Regions from separate parts of the Streptomyces sp. NPDC057565 genome, predicted to be linked through region 4. Evidence: riboswitches for the same ligand, from Rfam matches in the RefSeq annotation. Region 4 holds a riboswitch; each other region holds the start of a gene.
What was found. A riboswitch is a leader RNA that binds a small molecule or an ion and turns the genes downstream of it on or off. The one in region 4 is predicted to bind cyclic di-AMP.
Positions count from the first base shown of each region.

Region 1: it holds a riboswitch for cyclic di-AMP, as region 4 does, so the genes downstream of both, ACFU8W_RS30370 (NlpC/P60 family protein) here and ACFU8W_RS00040 (peptidoglycan DD-metalloendopeptidase family protein) in region 4, are expected to answer to the same signal.
Region 2: it holds a riboswitch for cyclic di-AMP, as region 4 does, so the genes downstream of both, ACFU8W_RS02645 (transglycosylase SLT domain-containing protein) here and ACFU8W_RS00040 (peptidoglycan DD-metalloendopeptidase family protein) in region 4, are expected to answer to the same signal.
Region 3: it holds a riboswitch for cyclic di-AMP, as region 4 does, so the genes downstream of both, ACFU8W_RS28165 (C40 family peptidase) here and ACFU8W_RS00040 (peptidoglycan DD-metalloendopeptidase family protein) in region 4, are expected to answer to the same signal.

Region 1 is NZ_JBHVFU010000022.1:89,433-93,169, forward strand. It holds gene ACFU8W_RS30365 (hypothetical protein) at 90-443, shown strand; gene ACFU8W_RS30370 (NlpC/P60 family protein) at 515-1,693, opposite strand; cyclic di-AMP (ydaO/yuaA leader) riboswitch at 1,692-1,856, opposite strand; gene pcrA (DNA helicase PcrA) at 2,114-3,737, shown strand, end outside.
Region 2 is NZ_JBHVFU010000001.1:647,716-651,452, forward strand. It holds gene ACFU8W_RS02635 (UBP-type zinc finger domain-containing protein) at 1-337, shown strand, start outside; gene ACFU8W_RS02640 (DUF5996 family protein) at 349-1,302, opposite strand; cyclic di-AMP (ydaO/yuaA leader) riboswitch at 1,879-2,064, shown strand; gene ACFU8W_RS02645 (transglycosylase SLT domain-containing protein) at 2,069-2,836, shown strand; gene ACFU8W_RS02650 (GMC oxidoreductase) at 3,075-3,737, shown strand, end outside.
Region 3 is NZ_JBHVFU010000019.1:35,549-39,285, reverse strand. It holds gene ACFU8W_RS28175 (ATP-dependent Clp protease proteolytic subunit) at 1-583, shown strand, start outside; gene ACFU8W_RS28170 (hypothetical protein) at 591-899, shown strand; cyclic di-AMP (ydaO/yuaA leader) riboswitch at 1,215-1,400, shown strand; gene ACFU8W_RS28165 (C40 family peptidase) at 1,404-1,877, shown strand; gene ACFU8W_RS28160 (LysE family translocator) at 1,919-2,560, opposite strand; gene ACFU8W_RS28155 (LysR family transcriptional regulator) at 2,633-3,550, shown strand; gene ACFU8W_RS28150 (ATP-binding protein) at 3,573-3,737, opposite strand, start outside.
Region 4 is NZ_JBHVFU010000001.1:5,765-9,501, reverse strand. It holds gene ACFU8W_RS00045 (SGNH/GDSL hydrolase family protein) at 1-507, opposite strand, end outside; gene ACFU8W_RS00040 (peptidoglycan DD-metalloendopeptidase family protein) at 674-1,579, opposite strand; cyclic di-AMP (ydaO/yuaA leader) riboswitch at 1,583-1,736, opposite strand; gene ACFU8W_RS00035 (alpha-galactosidase) at 2,023-3,737, opposite strand, start outside.

The sequences.
Region 1 (3,737 bases), on a different contig from region 4:
CAGGCAATTGGTGCAGATGGGAGCGAAATGCCGGGTAGCCCCCACCTCGCCGAAGAGGGGTGATATGGCCCCGGCTAGGCTGCGGCCTCATGGACGTACTCATCAATGTCTTCGTCGCGCTGCACATCATCGGCATCGCCGCCCTCCTGGGCGGCTTCCTGACCCAGATGAAGGCGATGGGCGCAGGCACGGCACGCTTCGTCCCGGCGATGCTGCACGGCGCGCTGACCATGCTGGTCACCGGTGTCGCGCTGGTCGGACTCAACCAGGCCGACGACCACCCGGTCAACAACATCAAGATCGGCGTGAAGCTGGCGGTCCTGGTGGTGATCCTCGCGCTGGTCTACATCAAGCGGGACGAGGAGAAGGTCGAGAAGGGTGTGTTCGCGGCGGTCGGCGGACTGACGGTCGCCAACATCTTCATCGCGACACTCTGGACCTGAGCCGGACCCGCCCGCATGAAAAGCGAGCCCCTGCCGGACCCGGCAGGGGCTCCTCTTATGCGGGCTCGGCGTCATGCCGGGCGCACGCTGCCGTAGATCGGCATGTAGTAGATCGACTCCTCGCGGACGTTCGCCCCCGGCTTCGGGGCGTGGATCATCATGCCGTCGCCCTTGTAGATACCGACGTGGCTGATGTCGTCGTAGAAGAAGACGAGGTCGCCCGGCTTCAGGTCGGCCGTGGCTATCCGGGTGCCGATCTTCACCTGGTCCCAAGTGGTGCGGGGGATGTCGACGCCCGCTGCCTTCCAGGCGGCCTGGGTCAGCCCCGAGCAGTCGTACGAGGAGGGGCCCGCCGCTCCCCAGACGTACGGCTTGCCGATCTGGGCGCGGGCGAAGGCGAGAACCTTCTCGGCCTTCGTGGTGGCACTGGTGTCCGAGCCGGTCCCGGTCCCGGTCCCGGTTCCCGTGCCCGTCCCCGTGCCACTGGTGGAGGCGGCCTTCTTCGCCGCCTCCTGGGCCTTGCGGTCCGCCTCGGCCTTGGCGGCGGCCTGCCGGCGGGCGAGTTCCTCCGCCTTGCGCTTGGCCTCCGCCTCCTTCTCGCGCTCCAGTGCCGCCAGCCGCGCCTTCTCCTCGGCCGTCAGCTTCGACAGCATCGCGCGCGCCTCGCCCAGCTTCTTCTGGACGGATTGCTTGCTGGTCCGCAGCGTGGCCTGGGACTCGGTGAGCGTCTCCAGGCTCTTCGTCGCCTCGGTGCGCTTCTTCGCCGCCGCTGCCTGCTGCGTACGGAAGTCCGTGACCGCCTTCTGCTGCTGGGCGGTCATCCGGTTCATCAGCTGGTTCTGGTCGAAGTACGACTGCGGGTCGTTGGCCAGGAAGAAGGTGGCGGTCGGGGCGATGGAGCCGGTGCGGTACTGCGCGGCCGCGTAGTTGCCGAGTGTTCTGCGCGCCTCGTTCAGCTTGTCGGCGCGCTCGGCCACGTCCTCCAGCAGGGCGTCGACCTTGCCGCGCTGCGTGGCGGAGGCCTCTTTCGCCTGGTTGTACTGCTGGGTCGCGGTGCCCGCCTGCCGGTAGAGGTCGTCGACCTTCTTCTGCACGTCCTCGATGCTGGGCTTGGGTGCGCTCGGGGTGGCCGTGGCGCTCTGGGTCGACAGCAGGGTCACGCCTGCCAGTGCGGCCGTCGTGAGCCCGACGGCGGGGGTGGTGGTGCGTACTCGGCTGCGCGGTTTGCGATGCGATGCCAAAGCCGGCATCTCCTTCCGTGGACCGCCTACCGGGTTAGCTGTCGGGTTCGGGCGGAACGGAAGGCTGCCCTACGGTCCGAGTGGGGATACAGACCGATTCACCCCGGTTTCGCATGTGGGTCCCCGGTTCCGAACTTCCCTGTGGGCAGCGCGGATTCGGCGGGGGAGCCCGCTCGGCGTGGTTCGCCTCAAGGGGGTACGGGCCGCCCGACGGAGCACGCTAGCCAACCGTGGTGCCGCTGTGAAGCTTGATGTTCGATATGCCCGATACGTTTTCGTGACCTTGGCGAAGAGGGGTCGGAGGAGGCGGTTTGGGCCCCGATTTCCTTACGGGGCGTGGGCGGGTGCTCTCCGTACGTAGGTGCCTTCCGGCCGCGCTTTCCCATGCGGCCGCAGAGTGTCGGTGCGTCGCCCTAGACTCGTGAGGCGATGAGCAGCCTCTTTGACGACAGTTTCCTGGCCGGCCTCCAGCACTCGGAGGAAGAACCCCCGCCGCCCCCCGAGGACTCCGCACCCGAAGCGGTGCCGGAGGACCTCTTCGCGGGTGTCTTCGACGCACCCCCGCCGCCCCGGGACGCGTACTACCGGGACGGCGCCCACCGCCCCGCCATCGACTCCGCCGCCCTGCTCGACGGGCTGAACACCGAGCAGCGCGCCGCGGTCGTGCACGCCGGATCGCCGCTGCTCATCGTCGCCGGCGCAGGCTCCGGCAAGACCCGGGTGCTCACCCACCGGATCGCCCACCTGCTGGCCGAGCGGGGCGTGCACCCCGGCCAGATCCTGGCGATCACCTTCACCAACAAGGCCGCGGGCGAGATGAAGGAGCGCGTCGAGCAGCTCGTCGGACCGCGCGCCAACGCCATGTGGGTCATGACGTTCCACAGCGCGTGCGTGCGGATCCTGCGCCGCGAGTCGAAGCGGCTCGGCTTCACCTCGTCGTTCTCGATCTACGACGCGGCCGACTCCAAGCGGCTGATGGCCCTGGTCTGCCGCGATCTGGACCTCGACCCGAAGCGCTTCCCGCCGAAGTCGTTCACGGCCAAGGTCTCGAACCTGAAGAACGAGCTGATCGACGAGGAGACCTTCGCCGGCCAGGCCGCGGACGGCTTCGAGAAGACGCTCGCCCAGGCGTACGCGATGTACCAGTCCCGGCTGCGCGAGGCCAACGCACTGGACTTCGACGACATCATCATGACGACGGTCCATCTGCTCCAGGCGTTCCCCGACGTCGCCGAGCACTACCGACGCCGCTTCCGGCACGTCCTCGTCGACGAGTACCAGGACACCAACCACGCGCAGTACACGCTCGTACGCGAGCTGGTCGGCCCGGCCGGAGAGGCCGACGCCCCCGCCGAGCTCTGCGTCGTGGGTGACGCCGACCAGTCGATCTACGCCTTCCGCGGCGCGACGATCCGCAACATCCTCCAGTTCGAGGAGGACTACCCGAACGCGACGACGATCCTGCTGGAGCAGAACTACCGCTCCACGCAGACGATCCTCTCCGCCGCCAACGCGGTCATCGAGCGCAACGAGAGCCGCCGCCCCAAGAACCTCTGGACGAACGCGGGCGAGGGCGCCCGGATCACCGGCTATGTCGCGGACACCGAGCACGACGAGGCGCAGTTCGTCGCCGACGAGATCGACCGGCTGACCGACGCGGGCGACGCGAAGGCCGGCGACGTCGCGATCTTCTACCGGACGAACGCGCAGTCCCGCGTCTTCGAAGAGATCTTCATTCGCGTCGGCCTGCCCTACAAGGTCGTCGGCGGCGTGCGCTTCTACGAGCGCAAGGAGGTCCGGGACATCCTGGCCTACCTCCGGGTCCTCGCCAACCCCGAGGACACCGTCCCGCTGCGCCGCATCCTCAACGTGCCCAAGCGCGGTATCGGCGATCGCGCCGAGGCGATGATCGACGCACTGTCGCTGCGCGAGAAGATCACGTTCCCGCAGGCACTGCGCCGCGTCGACGAGGCGTACGGCATGGCGGCCCGCTCGGCCAATGCCGTCAAGCGGTTCAACACGCTGATGGAGGAGCTGCGCACGATCGTCGAGT
Region 2 (3,737 bases), 640 kb from region 4:
CATCGATCTCGCCGCGGCTCCCAGCGGGACGGGATGTGCGGACTGCTTGGCGGGCGACGGACCGGGATGGTGGCTGCACCTGCGCCGCTGCGCCGCGTGCGGTCACATCGGCTGCTGCGATTCCTCCCCCTCGCAGCACGGTACGAAGCACGCACGCGAGGCAGGACATCCCTTCCTCGCCAGCTTCGAGCCAGGGGAGAACTGGCTCTGGAACATCGAGACCGAGGAATATTACGAGGGATTGGAGCTGCTCCCGCCCACCTCGCACCCGGTTGACCAGCCGACCCCGGGTCCCCAGGACAAGGTCCCCGCGGACTGGGAGCAGCAGCTGCACTGAAGCGGCGCTCCTCAGCCACCGGCAGACATACGGGTCCTCAGACACGGATCGGTCATCCCGCCGGGACAGGCGAGACGGCCGATGTCCCAGCCGGCGCGCCCCGCTCCGGCCTGATAGGCGCTTTCGTAGAAGGCGAGTACGGCCGCACGGGGATCGCTCTCGGTGCGGGCCGCGTCGTACGGCAGCACCGCCAGATGGCTGCCGCCACGATCCACCCACTGCGCCGACACCGGAGTGAGCGGTTCCTCCGCCAACTGCGCCGGTTCGGGAGCGGTGTACGAGTAGAACGCGGGCGCGGCGAACTTGTCGTCACCGAACCAGAAACCGAAGCTGATCACTTCTTGGGAGTAGGCCTCCCGCGTCACCGGGTCGATCTGGTGGGGCTGGTCGATCTGACGCTCCGAAAATCGGGTGTGGGCGATATCGAAGGTGTGCCAGAAATGGTGCACGGGACTGACTTTCCCCGAAAACCGCGCCGCGAATTCCTCCAGTACCAGTGCCACTTGACTGAGAACCTGCCAATACCGGTTGGCGTGTTCGGGATCGTATGCCGCGTGCTGGGTGTCCTCGGCGAACGGCCGGTCGGCGTCGGGCAGATCGAATGGCTTGGGCACGTTGATATCCACCTTGATGCCCAGCGCTTCCAGGGCGGCCATGACCTTCTTGTGGAAGGACGCCACGGACTGGCCCGAAAGCGGGAACGAGACCGTCACGCCGTCCAGTCTTGTGATGACGAGGCGATGGCCGACGAAGTCGAAGTCCACCGTGAAAATCGGGTTGCCGTCGATCTGCCCCATGGGGCGGGTGGTGATACCGCGGCCAGTGAGGTGAAACGGAACGTTCCACCAGTGATTGCGTCGGACACTGGCCGCGAGACGGATCTTTCCGACGACCTGCGCGAAGCGGTGGAGCGTCTCTTTGGTGTCACGCCACTCGGCGAGCGGCATGGGCGGGAACAGCTCCATCGCCATCACTTCTTTCGTGCTGCCGGACGGTCCCGGTGGGCGGGCAGGGCGTTCTTCCGCACCATCATGGCCATGCCGAAGGCGTACGGCACCTCGTGCCGCCGTCGTGGTGTCGTTCGTGTGAACCTGCGCGACCTGGCCGGGGCGGGCGGCCACTCGTGCGCCGCAGTCGACGCAGACGCGTGACGCGCGACTGCTCCCGGGCGCCTCCCCGGAGGCGCCCTTCCCGACGAGTCGGAGGCCCGAGTGCCTGCCCGCCGACGCCAATATCTGCTGAATGTCGCAATTTTGGCGATTAGGGGAAGCCGCTCGGCTGTCTGGATGCATGCGCAACCCTCACGAGTCGAGGCCTTGCGTGATGGGCAAATCGCCCTTTTCGGACTGAGTGGTGAGAGTCACCTTTCGGGCGCGCGGACGCAGCGGCGTGCCGCTCGGTTCCCTGCTGCGCCAAGAAAGTTGGCTTCGTGGGTCGGGGTGGATCGGGAGAAATTCCGCGACTCGATCTTGTAAATGAATTGTGATCGAGAAATGGGGGCTTGTTCAGGTCGGAGTTTCTCGCCTACGGTCACCGTCAATCCGGATGGAACGCCGAATCCTGCCGCCGTCCGGGAACCCGACCATTCACGTACGGCAGGAGCGGGGGACCCAGGCAAGCCGCCGATCCGGTATCCGGAACGGCTAGGGGTGAAGTCGTATTCCCATACGGCAAGGCAACTCCAGCCTCAACCCGACAGCTCACCTCGTAGGCGACGGAGAGGAATGCGCCATGCCCGCAATGGGTAACCACCGTCGTCGTAAGTCCGGTTCGCTGACTCGCGGAATCATTGCCGTGAGCACGGGCGGAGCCGCTCTGGCTCTTCCGATGATCGGGGCCACCGTTGCCTCGGCAGCGCCGGCGCAGCCTGTCACAGCCGTCGCCAAGACGGTGGCGCCCGCTGCCGCCCCCGCCAAGCCGACTGCAGTGCGGGCGGCTACGCCCTCCACCTATTCCGTGATAGCCGGTGACACCCTTTACAAGATCGCCCTGAGTCAGTCCGTGAGCGGCGGCTGGCAGCAGCTGTACAAGGACAATCGAGCGGTCATCGGAGCCGACCCCGGCGTGATCCACCCGGGCCAGAAGCTCACCATCGGCGCCAAGGCCGCGCCCGCGGCAGTCGAGTCCACGACGGCCGCGAGCACCGCTGCTGCGGTCACCCCCAAGCCCACGACGTACACGAACGACCTCGACGGCTGGATCAAGGAGTCGCTGGCCGTCATGGCCAAGCACGGCATCCCCGGCAGCTACGACGGCATCCACCGCAACATCATGCGCGAGTCCTCGGGCAACCCCCGGGCCATCAACAACTGGGACTCGAACGCAGCCAAGGGCACGCCGTCCAAGGGGCTCCTGCAGGTCATCGACCCCACCTTCCGGGCCTACCACGTGCCCGGTACGTCGATGGACCCCTACGACCCGGTCGCCAACATCACGGCCGCGTGCAACTACGCCGCCGCCAAGTACGGCTCGATCGACAACGTCTTCGGGGCCTACTGACCCCCGATTGCGTCGATTCGGGAATGACGGGTGGCGAGGGTCCGATGGGGCTTCGCCACCCGTTCCCGTCGGTCCTGTCCTCCTGCCGCGCGGTCCAGGGTGACGCGTGACGTTGCGTGTCCGGGTCGCTCGATCGGGTGCAGGTTACCCGCAGGTATGTAGTGACTTGACACGCAAACAGCAGTAGAACCAGTTTCACTCTTAAGAGAGTGAGGCGTGTCACATGAGTGACTCTACCATGCGTGATGCAGGCCCCAAGGGCGTTTCGCGTCGAAGATTCATCACAGGAACTGGTTCTATTTTAGGAGCCGTGGCCCTCGCGGGTCACGCCATCCCGGCCCAGGCCGGGGTCCGCTCCGCAGCCGCTCCGATCGACTCCGGGGCCCATGTCCCGGCCCTCGTGATCGGCACCGGATACGGCGGCTCCGTCGCCGCGCTGCGTCTCGCCCAGGCAGGCGTCGACGTGCACATGATCGAAATGGGCATGGCCTGGGACACCCCCGGCCCGGACGGCAAGATCTTCGCCAACACGACCTCCCCGGACAGTCGGTCGTACTGGCTCCGCACCAGGACCAAGCAGCCGCTCAGCAACTTCCTCGGCTTCCCCATCGACAAGAACATCACCCGCAACACGGGGATCCTCGACGCCGAGGAGTTCAGCGGGATCACCGTCTACCAGGGCCGCGGTGTCGGTGGCGGCTCGCTGGTCAACGGCGGGATGGCGGTCACCCCCAAGCGCGAGAACTTCGGAGCCGTCCTCCCGTCGGTGGACGCCGACGAGATGTACGGCATCTACTACCCGCGCGCCAATGCCGGGCTCGGGGCCGGCACCATCGATCCGGCCTGGTTCGACACCGCCGCGTGCTACCAGTACGCCCGGGTCGGCCGTAAGCAGGCCGAA
Region 3 (3,737 bases), on a different contig from region 4:
CGACGGGACCCGCACCCTCGACCCGTACTCCAAGCTGCTCGCCGAGCGCATCGTCTTCCTCGGCACCCCGGTCGACGACACCGCCGCCAACGACCTGATCGCGCAGTTCATGTATCTGGAGCACGCCGCGCCCGAGCGACCCATCTCGCTCTACATCAACTCCCCCGGCGGCTCGTTCGGTGCCATGTCCGCCATCTACGACACGATGGACTACCTCACCTGCGAGGTGGAGACGTTCTGCCTCGGCCAGGCCGGTTCCAGCGCGGCGGTCCTGCTCGCCGCGGGCGCTCCCGGCCGACGGCACGCCCTGCCCGGGGCCAGGGTCGTCGTCCAGCAGCCCGAGCTCCCGGAGCCGGTTCAGGGCCAACCGTCCGATCTGGAGATCGAGGCGCGGGAACTGGTCCGCGTCCGTGAGCTGCTCACCCGTGTGCTGGCCCGCCACACCGGCCGCAGCGCCGAACGGATCGCCGCCGACTTCGAGCGCGACCTGATCCTCGACGCCGCCGGAGCCAAGGCGTACGGGCTGGTGGACCACGTCCTGGAGAACCGCAAGGCGTCGCTCCCGCCGAACAGCGTGAGGTGAACCGCCGATGCAGCCGCCCCACCTCCCACCGCTGCCCGCACTGACGCACGCCGAGGCCGAGTTCATCGACTGCTACCTGGAAGTGCTCGACCAGCTGGGCCGGATCAACCCGGCCCGCGGCAGCGACACCTACGGCGCGCTGCGCGCGGCCCAGGCACTCGCCTCGCGGTCGGGCGCCCTGCGGGACGCGCTCACCTTGATGCACGAGCGGGGTGAAGCACAGATCCACGCCGCCACGTTGGCACGGGCACTGCGCGTGTTGGACGGGGAACGGCGGGCCGGACGGGTCACCGTGCCCCCGGCCCCGATGAGTTGATCATCTCTCCATGGGCGACACGCCCGGCACGCTGATCAATTTTTCTCGCTCGTCCGGCGCAAGGAATCCCCCGCGAGAGGGACAACTCGACTTGCGCCGCCGACGTGGACGGGGAGCGAAATATGCCGTTCCGCCGCTGGTACGGGACCGGTCGAGACAGCCTGACGAGTACACACATCACCCCTCGCTCACCCAAATAGACGATTGGTAGTGAACTTCGCATATCGCTGTTTTAGTTCGGAAATCCGGCAGTCGGTGAGTCAGGATCCGTGGGACGACAAGCCCCCGCCACCACGGCGAGGCGGTCCGGGCGGACGCCGAGTCCTGCCGCCGCCCGGATGACTGGTCGACAGAAGTGGATCGGCAGGAGTGGAGGACCCGAGCACAACGGGTCGACCGGCATCCGGTCGACCCTCGGGGTGAAGCCGCATCGCGCGGCCGGGCAACTTCGCCAGCCCGAACCCGACAGGTCATCCTTCACAGGCGGCTGACGAAGGGTTGCGCATGACTGCGCAGGTTCATGTCCCGTTTCTGAGCGCCCGGGCCGGTACGGCCACGGTTCTGACGCTCGCCGCCGTCGGCGGCTCCATGATCGTCCCCGGCGCCGTGACCGACGCCCAGGCCGCGACGCATGCGACCACGGCGCTCAAGATCGCCGCGTCGAAGAAAGGATCGCCGTACCGGTACGGGGCCACCGGCCCCCACGGTTTCGACTGTTCCGGGCTGATGCTGTATGCGTTCAAGAAGGTGGGCAAGAGGCTCCCACGCACGGCCCAGCAGCAGTACAACAAGACCCGCCACATCTCGGCGTCGAAGCGGAAACGTGGCGATCTGGTCTTCTTCCACTGGGGACGCAGCGTCTACCACGTCGGCATCTACGCCGGCAAGGGGAAGATCTGGCACTCCCCGAAGACCGGTTCCGTCGTGCGGCTGGAGAAGATCTGGACGAGGAGCGTCTGGTACGGACGAGTTCGCTGATCCCTCCGATTCTCCTCCGGCTCCCCCATTCACCACGTGCTTCAGTGCACCAGGGGTCCGGTCACCAGGACCAGCCCCAGCGCGGTGAGCGCCGCGCCGCTGCCGCCCTCGATGGCGCGGGCGGTACGCGGCCGGCGCAGCCACCGGCCCAGGCGGTCCACCAGGAGCGCCACGGACGGGAACCAGATCAGCGCGAGCAGCACGACGACGGTGGCCAGCAGCAGGGTCCTGGGGAGGGGCGGCTGCCCGTCAGGGACGAATTGCGGCAGCAGGCTCAGGAAGAGCACGGGCGCCTTGGGGTTCAGAGCGTTGGTCAGAAAGCCCTGTCGCAGGGCGCGCCGCGTGCTGGTCGCCGTCGGCCCTCCGTCCACTCCCGTGTCCACGCCCGCATCCCTGGCGCGGCGTCGTGCCGCGTGCACGCCGCTGATTCCCAGATAGAGGACGTACGCCCCGCCGAGCAGCTGCACCGTGCGGAACAGGACGGGCACGGTGACCAGGACCGCCGCGAGCCCGGCGACGGCGAGCGCGGTGTGGATGAGCAGTCCCCCGGCAACCCCCAGCGCCGTGGCCACCCCGGCCGCACGCGAGGCGAGTGCGTTCCGTACGACCACCGTGAAGTCCGCGCCCGGCAGCGCCACCATCCCTGCGGCGACCCCGATGAAGGCGATGAGTTGTCCGTCCATGGGTCCACCATGGACCGACGTAGCCTTCAGCATGTACTTGCAATCTTCTGGGTCTGCCAAAAGGAACGCTTAATGTTCGACCCGACGCGGCTCGCGGCGCTGGTGGCTGTCGCCGAGGCCGGTTCGATCACACGCGCCGCCGCCCGCCTCGGCTACACCGCGCCCGCACTCTCCCAGCAGCTGGCCAAGCTGGAGCGGGAGGCGGGCGCCGCGCTGCTGGTGCGCCACCACCGTGGCGCCCGGCTGACGGCCGCGGGCGAGCTGCTGGTCGTACGCGCCCGGCGGGTCCTCGACGAGATGGACCGTGCGCGCCACGAACTGAGCCGACTGGCCGGGCTCTCCGGCGGACGCCTCCGGGTCGGCACGTTCACCACGGCGGGTATCCATCTGCTGCCGCCGGTACTGAGTGCGTTCCGGCGCGCCCACCCGGATGTGGAGCTGTCCGTCACGGACTACGAACCGCCCGGGGGGATCGCCGCCGTCGCCTCGGGCGAGGTCGATCTGGCGCTGACCCATGCGTACGAGCCGGGGCCCGCGGCGCCGGTGCCGTCCGGGGTCTGCGTGGAGCCGCTGCTGGTCGAGGAGCTGGTGCTGATCACTGCGGTCGGCCAGGTGCTGTCCGAGGGCACAGGACGGCTGCCGGTGACGGAGCTGGCAGGCCGGCCGCTGATCAGCAGCGCACCGGCCCATCCGCCCCGCCGCGGGGTGGAGAACGCCCTGGCCGAGGTGGGGGCGACGCCCGCGGTGGTCTGCGAGTCGCCCGGCTATGCCCTGGTGTGCGCCCTGGTCAGCGCGGGGATCGGGATGGCGGTGGTGCCGGAGATGGTCGCCGCGATGTCGCCGACTCCACTGTCCGTGCGGCGGCTGGAACCCGCGGCGTTCCGGCGGACGATCTCAGTGGTGCACCACGGCGAGCGCGCGAGCGGAGCGGCGGCGACGCTGTGCGCACTGCTGCGCGGCGGCTTCGGGCGGGCGACGTCGGTGCAGTGACGTGCGCCGCCCGCTCGGGCAGTCAGGTCTGGGCGGGTGCGGTCCACGGGAGCGCGATCCAGACGGTCTTGCCTCCCTCGCTGGTGGGCGTGACCCTGAGACGTCCGCCGCACTCCTTGGCCAGACAGCGGATGATCACCATGCCGCGGCCGTTGTCCTGCTGCACGGCGGCGGGCAGGCGCCGGGG
Region 4 (3,737 bases):
ATGGGCGGTGTACGTGGCGATCTTGCCGCGCAGATGGCGCAGTACGGGAACGCCGCGGGTGTCGAAGCCGGTGGTCACCAGGACGGTGCCGACCGAGTCGGTCAGCTCGGCGACCGCGCGCTCGAAGCGCTCGGCCACGTCGTCCGGGTCGGTGCCGGGCCGGATGATGTCATTGCCGCCCGCGCAGAAGCTCACCAGATCAGGTGCGAGCTCCTTGGCGCGCGGCACCTGCTCCTCGACGATCTGGTCGAGGAGGCGTCCGCGTACGGCGAGATTGGCGTACCGGAAGTTTCCGTGCGCGGAGCCCTCGGGGCTCGTCGCCGCATCGGTGTCCGGGAGCTGGTCCGCGAGAAGTACCGCGAATCGGTCCGCCCAGCCGACGAAGGTTCCGTCCGGGCCGGGGTCTCCGACTCCCTCGGTGAAGCTGTCGCCAATCGCTGCGTACGACCCGATGGCGCCATGCCGGTTGATGACGCCACGTTGATTGTTTCTCGAATCGTCTGCCACAAGCGCATATCCTGCACCGCCGAATGTGACCTACGCGACCGTAATAAAGGGTTGACGGGTGGTGAGATAGACCACCCGGTCAGGTTTTGGTAAAGGGGGAATAAGTGAAGGGGCGGTGCGCCGCCGCGCACCGCCCCTTCACCGAGCCGACCGGATCAGCCGTGGATCAGACGTAGATCCCGTGCGAGGCCAGGTAGGCGATCGGGTCGATGTCCGACCCGTACGCCGGGCCGGTGCGGACCTCGAAGTGCAGGTGCGGGCCGGTGGCGTTGCCGGTCGCGCCGGAGAGGCCGACCTGCTGGCCGGCGGTCACGGTCTGGCCCGCCGAGACGGAGAGCGAGGACATGTGGCCGTACTGCGAGTAGCGGCCGTCGGCGTGCTTGATGACGACCTGGTTGCCGTACGCGCCACCCCAGCCGGCGGTGACGACGGTGCCGGAGGTGATCGCCTTCACACTGGTGCCGGTGGCGACCGGGAAGTCGATACCCGTGTGGCTGCCGCTGGACCAGTTGGCGCCGGAGGCACGGTAGGCGGTGGTGTGCTTGCCCGGGACCGGGTGCACGTAGCCGGAGTTGGTGCTCTGGACCGCCGCGGCGGAGGTCTTGGCGGACTCCGAAGCCTTGGACTGCGACGTGGACTTGTCGGCCGAGGAGGTCGACGGAGCCGGGGCGGACTGCGTGTCCGCCGCGGCGGAGCCGGCCGGCTTGCCGCCGAGCGTCAGCTTCATGCCCGGGAGGATCAGGCTCGGGTTCTCGCCGACGACCTCGCGGTTGTCCTGGTACAGCTTCTGCCAGCCGCCCTTGACCTGCTGCTCGGCGGCGATCTTCGACAGGTAGTCACCGGCGACGACGGAGTACGTCCGGGTCTCGACCTGCTTCTTCACGACCGGCGCGGCCTCGACGGCGACGTGCGTGGCTGCCGACTGCGCGGTGGGCGCGGCCTGCTCCGCGGCGTGGGCACCGGTGGCGCCGAGCAGCGGAAGGGCGATGACGGCCCCACCGGCGCCGACGGCGGCGACGCCACGGGCGATCGTGCTGGACTTGGTACGGCGATGCTTACCCGATGTGGGCATGAAGAATTTCCTCTCCGGCGCCTACGAGGTGAGCTGTCGGGTTCGGGCTGGAGATGCCCGGTCGCGGTTCGCGACTTCACCCCGAGCCGGCCGGATCTCTCCGGGCGGCGGCTTACCTGGTTCCCCCGCTCCTGCCACACGTGGGTGGGTGCGAATTCCGGGCGGCGGCAGGATTGGGCGGTCCGTCCGGATTGAGGGTGACCGTAGGCGAGCGAGGACGGCGGAAACAAGCCATCGATTACTCAAGGGAATCCACGAAGGGAAATCGGCGCGGAATTCCGGTCACCCTCCGTGGATTACGGATCTTGGCTTTCCGCGCGACGTCCGGAATACCCATCCGTGGCGCCACCACACACCGTCACGGATATGATCCCGCTCACGGATAGGGCATCATCTCCCGCAGAAGTAGGCCATGTTCCACTAAATGCCGCAATACGGACATGTCATGGACGTCCGCCACGTCGGAGCCTCAGCACCTTCGCGTCCAGATCCCCCCGCAGCCCGGTGTGCAGACCCTGATGCAGCAGCACGGCACCGTGGTGGACCGCCCCGGTGTCCAGGTCCGTGTAGGTCGCCGCAGGGTCGAGCCCGCGCAGCCGCAGGGCCGGCGGCCGCTCCCCGTACCGCTGCGCCTCCAGCCACATCAGCACGACGGCCTCGTCGCCGTGCACGTACTGCACGGCGCTGAGCCCACCGCGCGGGGCACGCAGCCGGTACAGCGCGCCGCGCTGCACCGCGGGACGGATCTCCTTGTAGAGATCCACCCAGCTCCGCGCCTCGGCCAGCTCCTCGTCACTCCACTCGGTGAGATCCCCGCCGACCCCGAGCACCCCGGCCATCGCGCTGACGAAGCGGAAACGCAGCGAACTGGTTCTGCTGTTGAGCTGGACATTCGGACTGTCGGTGACCCAGGCGGCCATCACTCGCGCCGGATGGATCTGCCCGAAGCCCTCCTGGATGGCGAGCCGGTCGAGCGGGTCGGTGTTGTCGGAGGTCCACACCTGGTCGGTACGGGCGAGGATTCCCAGGTCGATCCGGCCGCCGCCGCCCGAGCAGGACTCGAAGGCGACGCCGGGGTGGGCGGCCCGCAGTCGGTCGATCAGCGCGTAGAGCGCGTCCACATGCGCGATCCAGAGCTTCTGCGGATAGTCCTCGCCCGGCCAGCCCGCATCGGTGAAGCAGCGGTTGAAGTCCCATTTCACATAGTCGATCGGGGCGCTGGAGAGCAGCGTGTCGAGCTGCTCCCACAGATGATTCTGCACATCGGTCCGGGCCAGATTGAGCACCAGCTGATGACGGAATTCGGTCCGGGTCCGCCCGGGGAAGTGCTGCACCCAGTCGGGGTGCGCGCGATACAGATCACTGTCGGCGTTCACCATCTCCGGCTCGACCCAAATGCCGAACTGCATGCCGAGTCCGTGCACTTCGTCGGCGAGCGGCTTCAGCCCGCCGGGAAATCGCTCGGGGTTGGGGGTCCAGTCGCCTGGTCCGGCCCGGTCGCTGGTGCGCTGCCCGAACCACGCGTCGTCCACGACGAACAACTCGACGCCCATCGCGGCGGCACGCTCGGCGAGGGCGCGCTGCTGGTCCTCCACGATGTCGAAGCCGGTCGCCTCCCAGGAGTTGTAGAGCACCGGCCGCAGGCTCTCGGCGTCCGGGACGACATGGGCCAGTTGCCAGGCGTGCCAGGCCCGGCTCGCCCCGCCGAACCCTTCGGCGCTCCACAGACCGGCGAACACCGGTGTGGTGTACGTCTCCCCCTGTGCCAGCCGAAGCAGCCCGGAGTCGTCGTATCCGGCGCCTCCGGTGATCTGCACGAGCCCGTCGGGGAGCTGCTGCACCGCGATCCGCCACGAGCCGGACCAGCCGAGCGCGCAGCCGTACACCTCGCCGTCCTCCTCGGTGGCGGCGCCGTCCGCGTCGAGCGCGACCCATGGCAGGAACTGGTGTCCGGTGTGGCCGCGCCGACTGGAGAGGACCTTCTCGCCGTACGTCAGCTCCGACCGCACGAGCTGTGTCTCAGCCGCCCAGCGGCCGTGCAGCTGGCTCAGCCGCCAGCTGTCGCGGGCGGGCAGCGCCCAGGCCGCCGCGTCGGCGCGCAGCAGCTCCAGCGGCGGACCGTCAGGACCGGTGTGGGTGACGGTGGCCCAGCGCTCGA